2 regions of the Metabacillus mesotrionivorans genome follow, and region 2 is predicted to be linked to the other one. Evidence: riboswitches for the same ligand, from Rfam matches in the RefSeq annotation. Region 2 holds a riboswitch; the other holds the start of a gene.

Region 1 (6,193 bases), on a different contig from region 2:
CGGATGAATTTCATTAATGAAATTTCTTCGCCTTCTTCTTTGCGCGCATTGATAGATGAACGAAGGAAGTCCGCGTTCGTTACTCCGCTGATTTCGCTTGGATACTGCATTGCAAGGAACAGACCTGCGCGTGCGCGCTCATCAACTTCCATTTCAAGTACATCTTCACCGTCAAGTGTGATGCTGCCTTTTGTTACTTCGTACTTAGGGTGCCCCATAATTGCTGATGAAAGCGTTGATTTACCAGTACCATTCGGTCCCATGATTGCGTGGAACTCTCCGCCTTTTATTTCAAGGTTTACACCTTTCAAAATCTCTTTTCCGTCGATTTCCACGTGTAAATCTTTAATCACTAATGTTGATCCTGCCATAACTGCTTATACCTCCAATAATCTATAAGATCTGAATTTAATCATTCTCAATTTATTCTCATTCTAATTTTATAACAAATGAAAAGTGAATACAACTTTTTCGGAGGCTGAGCCAATTCGCCGCAACCCAAAAGGAACCAGCCTGCGGCTGATTCCTTTTATCCATAGTCTATCCATTCATTTTCCGGTCAAGTTCCGCAAACAGCTGTTTGCTTTTCTGATAGTCCTCTTCACGATTCTTTTCTACTTCCATACGCTTCTCATGGTTTCTGCTGTACACTGCGTACCCCATTTTGTGGGACTGCATAAGAGCCTTTTCCATTTCAGTCGTGTAATTCAAATCAAGCTTCTGCTGACTTGCGTAGATAATGAATCATCCTCTCAGGTTTTGTAAAAACGATACTACTATCGTAATACCCCTTGTAAAAAAGTTCAAACCTGCTGAGAAGGGATAAGAATGAGTGACATACAAACAGAGCTCTTCACTGCCTGATGCAGGCAGAATTTAAATAGATGCTCTTATTTCCTGCTGTTTGCTACTGTTTCAGCTGATTAAGCTCTGTGATGCATTCCTGAACAAGCGTAACAGACTGGCTCATGGCGGCTCCTCCGCCGAATGCAGCCGTCACGCCTACGGTTTCGAGAATTTCCTGTTCGCTCGCACCCTGATCAAGGCATCCCTTTGTATGATAAATGATGCAGTATTCATCCTGGGAGTAAATACTGATCCCAAGGGCAATCAGCTGTTTTTCTTTTTGGGAGAGAGTCCCTTCCTTAAAGCATTCCTGTGTAAATTCATTATAAAGGTGAGCAAGTTCCGGCATTTTTTCTGTAAAGATGCCAAGGCCTTCTTTGTAATCGTGCAAAGCTGCTTCGCTTGAGTTTCTCGGTTCAAAATGCTGCATGATGTTCAGCTCCATTCCTAAGATTCAACACCGTTAGTATGCAGAAAACAGGTCCAGAGTATGCGGAAAAATACAGGATGCAGCAGCTTCATATTTGGTTTGGAGTGGCTGTTTTCTTCTATATAATATTTAATGTTGTTTAAGGAGGAATTTTCTTTTCTAATTTAGTTTGCAGTAGTACCCGTTCCCTTCCGCTCCGGGAACAAGATTACCGCGGGGAGGGCCGGAAGCTTCCTCGCTGCGCTTGCGGGATCTTCCGTGCCCTCTTCTTCCCTTAGAAAAGCGGAAGCGCCCGTTTTGCTCCGGCAGTCAGATAAGAAATCACCCGAAAAGTCCGGGTCCCGCCTTTTTGGGGGATTTTGTTCTGACAAAGGAGTTTGGCGCTGCAGCTGGACAAGGAGTCAAGTTCCCTCCGCTTCAGTACACTGGTGTTTTTGATCCATTTTAGGGAGTGACTCCATAACCGGAAGCATCTCCGTTACTTATGACTCTTTAGCTCATTCAGATCTGTTTGAAGGGTCATATCTCCGCTCCTTATGAACACTCATCTCCCGTGGACCTTACTGAAGGATCATATCTTCTCTGCTTATGACCCTTCATCTGATTCAGAACTATTCGAATGGTTATATCTCCACTTCTTATGACGCTTCAGCTCATTCAGATCTGTTTGAAGGGCTATATCTCCGCTCCTTATGACCTTTCGGCTCTCGTGTACCTGCCTGAAGGGCTATATCTCCGCTCCTTATGACCTTTCGGCTCTCGTGTACCTGCCTGAAGGGCCATATCTTCTCTGCTTATGCCCTTTTAGCTCATTCAGAACTGTTCGAATGGTTATATCTCCGCTCCTCATAACCCTTTAGCCCTAGCCCCTGAAAAGTGTCAGCACAAGAAAAAACCCGAACTGATTTCCCAGTTCGGATTTTCCAATGGCTGTGCAACTTATTTTCCGTCTACAGGCACAACGGCACCTTCGTATTTTTCTTCAATGAACTTCTGGATTTCTTCTGAGTGAAGAACGTCCACAAGCGCTTTGATCTCTTCTTTGTTTTCGTCACCTTTACGGACAGTAATGATGTTTACATATGGAGAATCAGATCCTTCAAGTGCAATTGCATCTTTTTGAGGATTCAGACCGGCTCCGATTGCATAGTTCGTGTTGATCAGAACTGCATCTCCCTCGTCATTGTTATAAGCCTGAGGAAGGATGCTTGCTTCAACGTCAGCTTTAAATTTCAGGTTCTTTTTGTTTTCGCCGATGTCGTCAACCGTAGCTGTTGTTTTATCGACACCTTCTTTAATTGTAATCAGGCCTTCATTTTCAAGAAGGGAAAGCATGCGTCCATGATCAGCAACAGAGTTGCTCATAATGATCGTTCCGCCTTCAGGAATATCTTCAAGTGATTTATGCTTTTTAGAATAAACACCGATCGGCTCGATGTGGATACCGCCGGCATTCACAAAATCGTAGTCCTTGTTTTCAGCCATTTGTGACTCAAGGTACGGGATATGCTGGAAGTAGTTAGCATCAATTTCTTCGCTTGCAAGGGATTTGTTCGGCAGGATGTAGTCCTGGAAAGGAACGATATCAAGCTCGATGCCTTTTTCTTCAAGTAAAGGCTGGGCTTCTTCTAAAATTTCAGCATGAGGAACATTTGATGCTCCAATTTTGAGGGTCTTTGTTTCCTCGCCGCCACCATCACCGCCGCCGCAGGCAGCAAGAGCAAAAGCAGATGTAGCAAAAACAGCACTTAAGAGTAATTTTTTCATAGTGATAATCCTCCCTAACGTTTATCTAATTTTGATGTTATAAAATCTCCAATAAATTGGATAATGAAGACAATGACAAGTATTAAAATGGTTGCAATCATCGTTACAGCATTATTGTTTCTCTGGAAGCCTTCCAAAAAGGCAAGGTTTCCAAGGCCGCCTGCACCAACTACTCCAGCCATGGCTGTGTAGCCGACAAGAGCAATCGCTGTTACTGTAATCCCGGAAATTAAAGCAGGAGATGATTCTGGAATCAGGACCTTCCAGATAATTGTAGATGTTTTAGCGCCCATTGATCTGGCCGCTTCAATAACTCCTTTATCAATTTCACGGAGTGCAATTTCAACCATCCGGCCATAAAACGGAGCAGCGCCGATAATTAATGCCGGCAGTGCCGCCTTTGCACCAAGGAACGTGTCAAGAATGGCCTTGGTAAAAGGAATAAGTAAAATGATCAGCAAGATAAACGGAATCGATCTAAAAATGTTTACAAATGCAGATATGATGACATTAACCGGCTTGTTTTCCCAAATTCCGCCTCTGGATGTCAGGAAGAGCAGCAAGCCGAGGATAATGCCCAGTACAAATGTCGCCGCCACCGAGAATGCAGTCATGAACAGGGTTTCACTGGTTGCTTCCCATACGTTTTCCCATCTCACGTTCTCAAACATTTGAAATCACCTCCGCCTCGACCTCTTGGCTGCGGATGTAGGCCATCGCTCTTTCAAGCTCACCCTGTTCGCCGTCCATGTGGATAAACAGTGTGCCGTAAGATCCGCTTTGCGTTTGTGAAATTTTCCCCTGAAGAATGTTTACCTGAATCGGATGGTTTCGGATCAGGTTCGTAATAAGGGGATTTTCAGTTGAGTCACCTACAAATGTCAGCTGAATAACCATGCCTTGCTTATATTTTTCAAGGATCAGCTCCATTGTTTCCTGCGTGTCGTCCGGCTCTGTTATTTGTTTCACAAAGCGCTTGGTGATCGACTGCTGTGGCCTTCTGAATACGTCAAGCACTTCTCCCTGTTCAACAATTTTTCCGCTTTCCATGACTGCCACGCGGTGGCAGATTTTTCGGATAACATGCATTTCGTGGGTAATCAGAACAATCGTCAGCCCTAACCGTTCGTTAATGTCAACAAGCAGGTCAAGAATGGAATCGGTTGTCTGCGGGTCAAGTGCTGAGGTTGCCTCGTCACAAAGCAGCACTTTTGGATTGTTGGCAAGGGCTCTCGCAATACCGACCCTCTGCTTTTGTCCTCCGCTCAGCTGGGAAGGATATGAGTCTTCCCGGCCTTCAAGTCCGACAAGCTTAATCAGCTCTTCAACCCTTTTAGCCCGCTGAGCACTTTTTATTCCGGCAATCTCTAGCGGAAACGAAATGTTTTCACGGACTGTTCTTGACCAAAGAAGGTTAAAATGCTGGAAAATCATGCTGATTTCCTGCCGCGCTTTTCTAAGATCGCTGCCGCTGATTTTATCGATGCCCTGGCCGGCCACCTGAATGGAGCCTTCCGTTGGTTTTTCAAGTCCGTTCAGCAGGCGGATAAGTGAACTTTTCCCGGCGCCGCTATAACCGATAATTCCGAAAATTTCACCTTTGTTTATGTCCAGATTGACGGAATCAACAGCCGTAACTCGGCCATTCTTCGTCTGAAAGACTTTTCGTACGTCCTTTAGCGTAATCATGAATTCACCTTCTTCCAAAATTCCACTCACTAACATTTTGCTCTATATCGCCTTGCTTCATGTTTTTTCTCAGTAAACAAAAAAGCCTTTCTGCAGAAATGAGCAGAAAGGCATATGTGAAAAAACCTTTCTCTCATCTTTCAAAGCTGCAAGCTTTGAGTGAATTGGCACCTTTTCAACAATGTTGACGGTTGCCGGGCTTCATAGGGCACTTCCCTCCACCTCTCTGGATAAGAGACTGACAAATTTATTAAATTGACTGTATATTTAGTGAGTTTATAGTACGAGAGTGATTCTATCATGCAACAAAAGTACGTGTCAAGAACAAAAGCGCAAGCGCCTTGGTCAGATCCGATAGGCAGATAAGAATCCGGCGAAAAAGTCCGGGTTTGACTTTTTTGACGGATTTGTTCTGACAGAGGATTTAGGCGCTGGAGCTGGACGAGGATAACCTTGTCTTATCGTGCTGTCGATTCTGTCAGTGACCTTATGCCGACAGCCTTTTCAATTGCCTGCTCCAAGTCTTCGAGCAGATCGTCTATATGTTCAATGCCAACAGAGAGCCTGATTAAATCCTCTGTTACGCCTGATTTTCTCAGGCCGTCAGCGTCGAGCTGCTGATGTGTCGTGCTTGCCGGATGAATGATGAGGCTCTTTGCATCCCCTACATTTGCAACGTGTGACCACAGCTCCGCAGAGTTGATCACTTTAGCCCCTGCTTCGCGTCCGCCTTCAATGCCGAACACCACGACTGCACCAGCTCCCTCCGGCAAGTATTTCTCAGCAAGTGCCCGGTCCGGATGCTTTGAATCTTCAGGATAGAGAACCCATTTAACTGCAGGATGTCCATTCAGATAGTATACAACCTTCCTCGTATTCGAGATATGCTCTTTCATTCTGACATGCAGCGTTTCAAGACCGAGGTTAAATTGAAAAGCATTAAACGGGCTGAGTGCAGGACCAAGATCTCTCAGCAGCTGCACTCTGGCTTTTACAATATAAGCCGCTTCCGGAAGGGCTTCTGCGTAAACCAGGTTATGATAGCTTGGGTCAGGTGTGGTGAAACCCGGGAACTTTCTGCTGTTCCAGTCAAATTTCCCTCCATCTACAATGACGCCGCCAAGCGTTGTGCCATTTCCAAGCAGCCACTTCGTCGCAGAATGAACAACAATATCAGCCCCGTGTTCGAGCGGGCGGCACAAATACGGCGTGGCGAATGTATTATCTACAATCAGCGGAATGCCGGCCTCATGTGCAATTTTTGCAACGGCTTCTATATCCAGCACTTGAAGACTCGGGTTGCCGATTGTCTCGGCAAAAATCGCCTTCGTTTTTTCTGTAATCGCGCTTCTGAAATTTTCCGGGTTCTCCGGATTAACAAATGTAGTTTCAATGCCGTATTTAGGCAAGGTCGTCTGGAAAAGATTATAGGTTCCCCCGTAGAGACTCGATGCGGACACG
Region 2 (6,193 bases):
TACGTCATCTCCGCTAAAAAATATTTTCCTTTACAAGCTGACTATAACAATATATGATTTTTGACTAGAATTTCAAGAATTTTCACAAGAAGGTGCAAAGATGAAAAAGTTTGAGCAATCAACGCTATTGAATAATCTTCCGAAACAATTTTTTGCAAGTCTCGTTGCAAAAGTAAATGCGAGTATTGAGGCCGGGCATGATGTCATTAATCTTGGCCAGGGGAATCCCGATCAGCCGACGCCGCCTCATATTGTAAAAGCTCTGCAGGAAGCGGCAGGCAAACCGGACTATCACAAATATTCACCGTTTAGAGGACAGCGCTTTTTAAAAACGGCGATAGCAGAATTTTATCAAAGGGAATATAGCGTCACACTGGATCCTGACACAGAAGTGGCCATTCTTTTTGGGGGAAAGGCAGGTCTTGTGGAAATTCCGCAGTGTCTCCTTAATCCCGGTGAGACAGTTCTAGTTCCCGATCCGGGCTATCCGGATTATTGGTCAGGAGTGGAGCTTGCGAGGGCCCGTATGGAATATATGCCTCTTTTGAAGGAAAATGAGTTTTTGCCTGACTACTCTAAGCTCTCAGAAAAAGCGAAGGCGGATGCAAAGCTCATGTTTTTAAACTATCCGAACAACCCTACAGGGGCAGTGGCCAGCAGGAGCTTTTTCGATGAAACGGTTGCGTTTGCAGAAGAAAATGATATATGCGTCGTCCATGATTTTGCTTATGGAGGCATCGGTTTTGACGGCAGAAAGCCAATCAGCTTTCTAGAATCAGATGGAGCAAAAGAGACTGGAATCGAAATTTATACGCTTTCTAAGACGTATAACATGGCAGGGTGGAGGATCGGTTTTGCAGTAGGCAATAAAAGTGTCATAGAGTCGATTAATCTTTTGCAGGATCACATGTTTGTCAGTGTATTCAGCGGAATACAGGAAGCTGCGGCTGTTGCTCTTCTTGCCCCGCAGGACTGTGTCAGCGAGCTTGTCGCACGCTATGAAAGCAGACGTGCGGCGTTTATAAACGCGCTGAACCGCATCGGCTGGAAAGTGGAGGCCCCGCCTGGATCATTCTTTGCATGGCTGCCTGTACCCGAGGGATTCACATCGGAATCCTTCGCTGACTATCTGCTGGAACACGCTCATGTATGCGTGGCGCCGGGCATTGGATTCGGGACGTTTGGTGAGGGATATGTCCGTGCCGGACTCTTAACCTCTGAAGAGAGATTAAGAGAAGCCGCAGATAGAATAAAATCTTTAAATCTCTTTTCATTGCCGGTTGACAGCTGAGGGAAAAGCTGTCATAATCCAAATTAATTTCAGGTTATTCAGAACATATACAATTCTTATCAAGAGCAGGTGGAGGGACTGGCCCGATGAAGCCCGGCAACCGACTTAAACAGTGTTTAAGCACGGTGCTAAATCTTGCAGCTATTGCTGGCAGATAAGGATCTTACCCATTTCAGATAAGGTCTCTTCCGTCAGCGGAGGGGACCTTTTTTATTTAAATGCGAAAGGCAGGTACAATCATGAGCGGCGTTACAGCAACCTATCTCATCTATGATCAGTACAGCATCCAAAAAAAAGCAGAAGGAATTGCCACCAGCCTTACGGTCGGCTCATGGACGGACCTTCCGGAGCTTACACAGCAGCAGCTGAAACAGCATAAGGGTCAAGTTGTTTCCGTTGAAGAAACAGATGCTGAAGAACGCATTTCCGAGTTTCTCGGAAAAAAAGTGAAAAAAGGTATTGTGAAAATATTCTATCCCGGCGTGAACTATTCTCATGACCTGCCTGCGGTCCTGACGACGGTTTTCGGAAAGCTATCTCTTGACGGGGAAGTGAAACTGCTTGATTTGGAGTTTACAGGAGATCTTCTTTCTTCTTTTCAGGGACCTGCATTCGGCATAAGCGGCATCAGGGAAAAACTCGGAGTCTATAACCGGCCTCTTCTCATGAGCATTTTCAAAGGAGTCATCGGACGTGATTTATCGTTTTTAAAAGAACAGCTAAGAAATCAGGTGCTTGGCGGCGTTGATCTTGTAAAGGATGACGAAATCCTGTTTGACAATCCGCTTACGCCGTTTGAACAAAGAATCACAGCAGGAAAAGAATTGCTCGGCAGGGTGTATGAGGAGACCGGCCACAAAGCGATGTACGCTGTTAACTTAACCGGAAAGACATTCAGTCTCAAAGAGAAGGCAAGACGCGCTTCAGAGCTTGGGGCGGACGCCATTCTTTTTAATGTTTTCGCTTATGGTCTTGACGTTTTGCAGGAGCTTGCAGAAGACAGGGAGATTCATGTCCCGATCATGGCGCACCCTGCTGTAAGCGGTGCTTTGTCTTCTTCCGCCCTTTATGGGATTTCACATTCTCTGCTGCTTGGAAAATTGCTTCGCCAGTGCGGAGCTGACTTTTCCCTCTTCCCGTCGCCATACGGCAGTGTGGCACTTGAAAGGGATGCCGCACTGTCTATCGGTGCAGCGTGCAAAGAGAGCACTGGGTTAAAAGAAACGTTTCCGGTTCCATCAGCAGGAATTCATCCGGGTCTTGTGCCTGTTTTGATCCAGGATTTTGGCATCGACAGCGTCATTAATGCCGGCGGAGGCGTACACGGGCATCCAGACGGTGCGCAGGCGGGCGGAAGAGCTTTCCGCTCTGCAATCGATGCTGTGCTTGAAGGCATCTCATTATCTGAAAAAGCTAAAAGTGAACGCGACCTTCAGCTTGCACTGGATCTATGGGGTCAGGTGGAGGTGAACCGATGAGCAAACCGGTTATTATCTGCGATTTTGACGGCACGATAACAAACAATGACAATATTATCGCGCTCATGAAACAATTTGCACCTTCTGAGTGGAACTCTCTGAAAGATGACGTTTTAAGCCAGCGCATCTCAGTCCGTGAAGGAGTCGGCAGGATGTTTGAGCTGATCCCGTCACATCTCAAGGGGGATATGATTCAGCATTTGCTGTTTACCGCACAAATCCGGGACGGATTCAGTGACTTTGTTCAATTTGCAAAAGACAATGAAATACCGCTGTACGTTGTGAGCGGAGGCATTGATTTTTTTGTCTATCCGCTGTTAAACGGTCTTGTAGAGCATGACCGTGTCTACTGTAATGAATCAGATTTCAGCGGGGAATATGTTCAAATCCTCTGGCCGAACTCATGTGATGACAGGTGCACAAATGACTGCGGATGCTGTAAGCCGAGCATCATCAGGAAGCTTGCTGCCTCTGATCAGGAGGTCATTGTGATCGGAGATTCGGTGACAGATCTTGAAGCGGCCAAGCTTGCAGATTTTGTATTTGCCCGGGATTATCTTCTTGAAAAATGCGATGCACTAAAGCTGCGCCATCAGGCTTTTTCAAGCTTTTATGACGTAATTGAAGGGCTGAAGACAAGGCAGGAGGCAGCAGTATGAGCTTATATAAACAGCGCTGGAGTGAGCTTGCAGCTGTGAAAAGGGAACTGGCGGAACGGGACTGGTTCCCGGGTACAAGCGGAAATCTTGCGATAAAAGTACATTCCGACCCTCTTTCATTTCTGGTCACATCAAGCGGAAAAGATAAGAGACTTGAAACAGATGAAGATTTTCTGCTTGTGGACGGTGCTGGAACACCCCTTGAAGACACAGCTCAAAGGCCTTCAGCGGAAACCCTTCTGCACGTTGAAATCTATAAGCGGACCAGTGCCGGCTGCAGCCTCCATGTCCACACCGTAGACAATAATGTGATTTCTGAAATATATGGCGATGAAGGCGGAATCACTTTCAAAGGGCAGGAGATTATTAAAGCTTTCGGGCTGTGGGAAGAGGATGCGGAATGGCATATTCCAATCATCGAAAACCCTGCGGATATTCCTGCTCTTGCTGCTGATTTTGGTCAGTATGCAAAAGGCAGCTCTGGTGCCGTTCTCATCCGGAACCACGGCATTACGGTATGGGGAAAAAACGCTTTTGAAGCCAAAAAAGTGCTGGAAGCGTGCGAATTTTTATTTTCTTATCAAGTGAAATTACTTGCTCTTAAACAGGCAAAATCGCTTGTGCGATAAATTTAACATACAGGAGGAATGAAGGATGGCGACGATCCGACTTCAAGAAACGAATGAAAGATTAACAGATCAAAAGGAAGTTTCAGCTTTTCTTAATGCGCAGGAGGTTATTTATGAGCAATGGGATATAGAGAAGCTGCCTGAGGCATTGAGAGAAAACTTCAGTCTTTCTGATGAACAAAAAGAAGAAATTCTTCAGGTGTTCACAAATGAAATTGCGGATATCTCGGAACGCCGCGGCTACAAGGCGCAGGACGTTATTTCTTTGTCTGAAAGCACGCCGAATCTTGAACAGCTTCTTCAAAATTTCCAGCAGGAGCACCATCACACAGATGACGAAGTCCGCTTTATTGTCAGCGGCCACGGTATTTTTATTATCCAGGCAAAAGACGGCTCATTTTTTGATGTTGAACTGGATCCAGGCGACCTGATCTCTGTTCCTCCGAACATCCGCCACTACTTTACACTGCAGGAAGACCGCAAAGTAGTAGCAGTCCGCATTTTTGTAACGACAGAAGGATGGGTACCTATCTACGAAAAAGAACAGCAGCAGGCTTAAACGGTCTTAAACCCCCTTCACTTTCAGAAAGGGGGTTTCTTGTGTTTAGGAAAATTATAAAGAGTAAAAGGTTGTGGATAACATAACAAAGTTATCATCGGCAAGGGTAAGCGCCTAAATCCTCTGTCAGAACGACCCGGACTTTTCCGCGGAAATCTTATCTGCCTATCGGAGAGGGGCTTGGCGCTTCCGCTTTTGTTCTGGCTATTAGACGAAATAATACGAATTTTCTTTACTCTTGTCCTGTTCTATGGTAAATTTTCAACAATATAGAGAGGGGAGGATTGTCAGCATGAAAATTCGCTACAATTTTGTTAAAAAAGAAGATGTCAGGTACTGCAAGGCGGAGAGCACTGTAAAAGAAGCTTACGAATTACTGAAAGAATCAGGCTACCGCAGCATTCCTGTTCTGAAAGACAACGGAACAGTTTTCGCAGGTTTGATCTATAAAGTTGATCTGCTCGATTATTATGTAGAAAAGCAGGGCAAGGATGAGGATTCAATTGAATCTTTGATTGCAGATAAGGATGCATTTGTTTACGAGGAGGATTCGTTTTTTAAAACGTTTCTGACAATCAGAAGGCTTCCATTTTTGGCTGTCCTGAATGAAAAAGATGAATTTTCCGGAATCATTACACATGGAAACATCATGGATGTTCTTGAAGATTCATTCGGCATGAAAACAGGAGGTTATATCCTGACTGTCGGCACTAAAGAACACAAGGGTGCCATCAAGGAGCTCGTCTCTGCCATCAAAGATGTAAATATCGAAGGGCTGCTCACACTGGATAATGGAGATACATATTTAAGACGGATCATCGTAAATCTGTCCCATGATATTTCAGAAAAAAAGCTTCATAAAATCATCAAAAAACTCGAAGAAAAAGATTTCAGAGTGACCGCAGTGGATGATGTAAACAAAAGTGAGAAAGTACTGATGAAATAACTGCAGAACCGGTAATTCCGGTTCTTTTTATTTTTAAAAAAATTGGAAATAAAGGTTTAAAAGTGGGGGAATATGGGAAAAGAAAAGCAAATGAGCCGGTTCATCCAGGTGTGTTAACAGAATTGTCAAAAAGTCCTGTAAAAAAGCTGTCGGATTTTGCTAATCTATTTACAAGTTTAGAAGTATCTGTAATAATTTACTTGAATATTTATTCCCATTACAGATATTTTTGGATGAGGCGGAGGGAAGAAAATGTCAACTGTATCAGATAAGACCCAGCTGCTTGAGAGCATCGATTCAAAAAGGAAAGAAATGATGGACTCTGCAAGGGCCGGAGGATATACGAGCAGCGAGGCCGTGAAGTGCAGCCAGGAACTGGACATGCTGTTAAACCAATACCAGCAGATTGTTTTTGAAGAGGAAAACCGGACAACCCCCCCTTTTATGCGGTTTATTCATTCTATGAAAAAATGGACAGATCGGGAAGGACTTACTATATAAAATCAAAAACGGCAGAGCCCGCAGCTCAGCCGTTTTTTTTTTACGCTTTATTTAGCCGAAAGTCTCTATGAGGAGAATCATAAACAATATTCCTAAAATGAAGGAGTAGGTTGCATTTCGTTCATTTCCG

Evidence for each region. A riboswitch is a leader RNA that binds a small molecule or an ion and turns the genes downstream of it on or off. The one in region 2 is predicted to bind S-adenosylmethionine.
Region 1: another riboswitch for S-adenosylmethionine. It lies ahead of ACTSEZ_RS11010 (methionine ABC transporter ATP-binding protein); the one in region 2 lies ahead of mtnW (2,3-diketo-5-methylthiopentyl-1-phosphate enolase).

What each region holds. Positions count from the first base shown of each region.
Region 1 covers NZ_JBQMFF010000003.1:210,919-217,111, forward strand. The annotation lists gene sufC (Fe-S cluster assembly ATPase SufC) at 1-371, opposite strand, end outside; gene ACTSEZ_RS10990 (YuzK family famiily protein) at 541-711, opposite strand; gene ACTSEZ_RS10995 (carboxymuconolactone decarboxylase family protein) at 908-1,276, opposite strand; gene ACTSEZ_RS11000 (MetQ/NlpA family ABC transporter substrate-binding protein) at 2,216-3,043, opposite strand; gene ACTSEZ_RS11005 (methionine ABC transporter permease) at 3,058-3,714, opposite strand; gene ACTSEZ_RS11010 (methionine ABC transporter ATP-binding protein) at 3,707-4,732, opposite strand; SAM riboswitch class I at 4,863-4,969, opposite strand; gene ACTSEZ_RS11015 (O-acetylhomoserine aminocarboxypropyltransferase/cysteine synthase family protein) at 5,191-6,193, opposite strand, start outside.
Region 2 covers NZ_JBQMFF010000001.1:598,758-604,950, forward strand. The annotation lists gene ACTSEZ_RS03000 (pyridoxal phosphate-dependent aminotransferase) at 101-1,291, shown strand; SAM riboswitch class I at 1,345-1,452, shown strand; gene mtnW (2,3-diketo-5-methylthiopentyl-1-phosphate enolase) at 1,531-2,769, shown strand; gene ACTSEZ_RS03010 (2-hydroxy-3-keto-5-methylthiopentenyl-1-phosphate phosphatase) at 2,766-3,428, shown strand; gene ACTSEZ_RS03015 (methylthioribulose 1-phosphate dehydratase) at 3,425-4,057, shown strand; gene mtnD (acireductone dioxygenase) at 4,083-4,616, shown strand; gene cbpA (cyclic di-AMP binding protein CbpA) at 4,909-5,562, shown strand; gene ACTSEZ_RS03030 (aspartyl-phosphate phosphatase Spo0E family protein) at 5,815-6,063, shown strand; gene ACTSEZ_RS03035 (ZIP family metal transporter) at 6,115-6,193, opposite strand, start outside.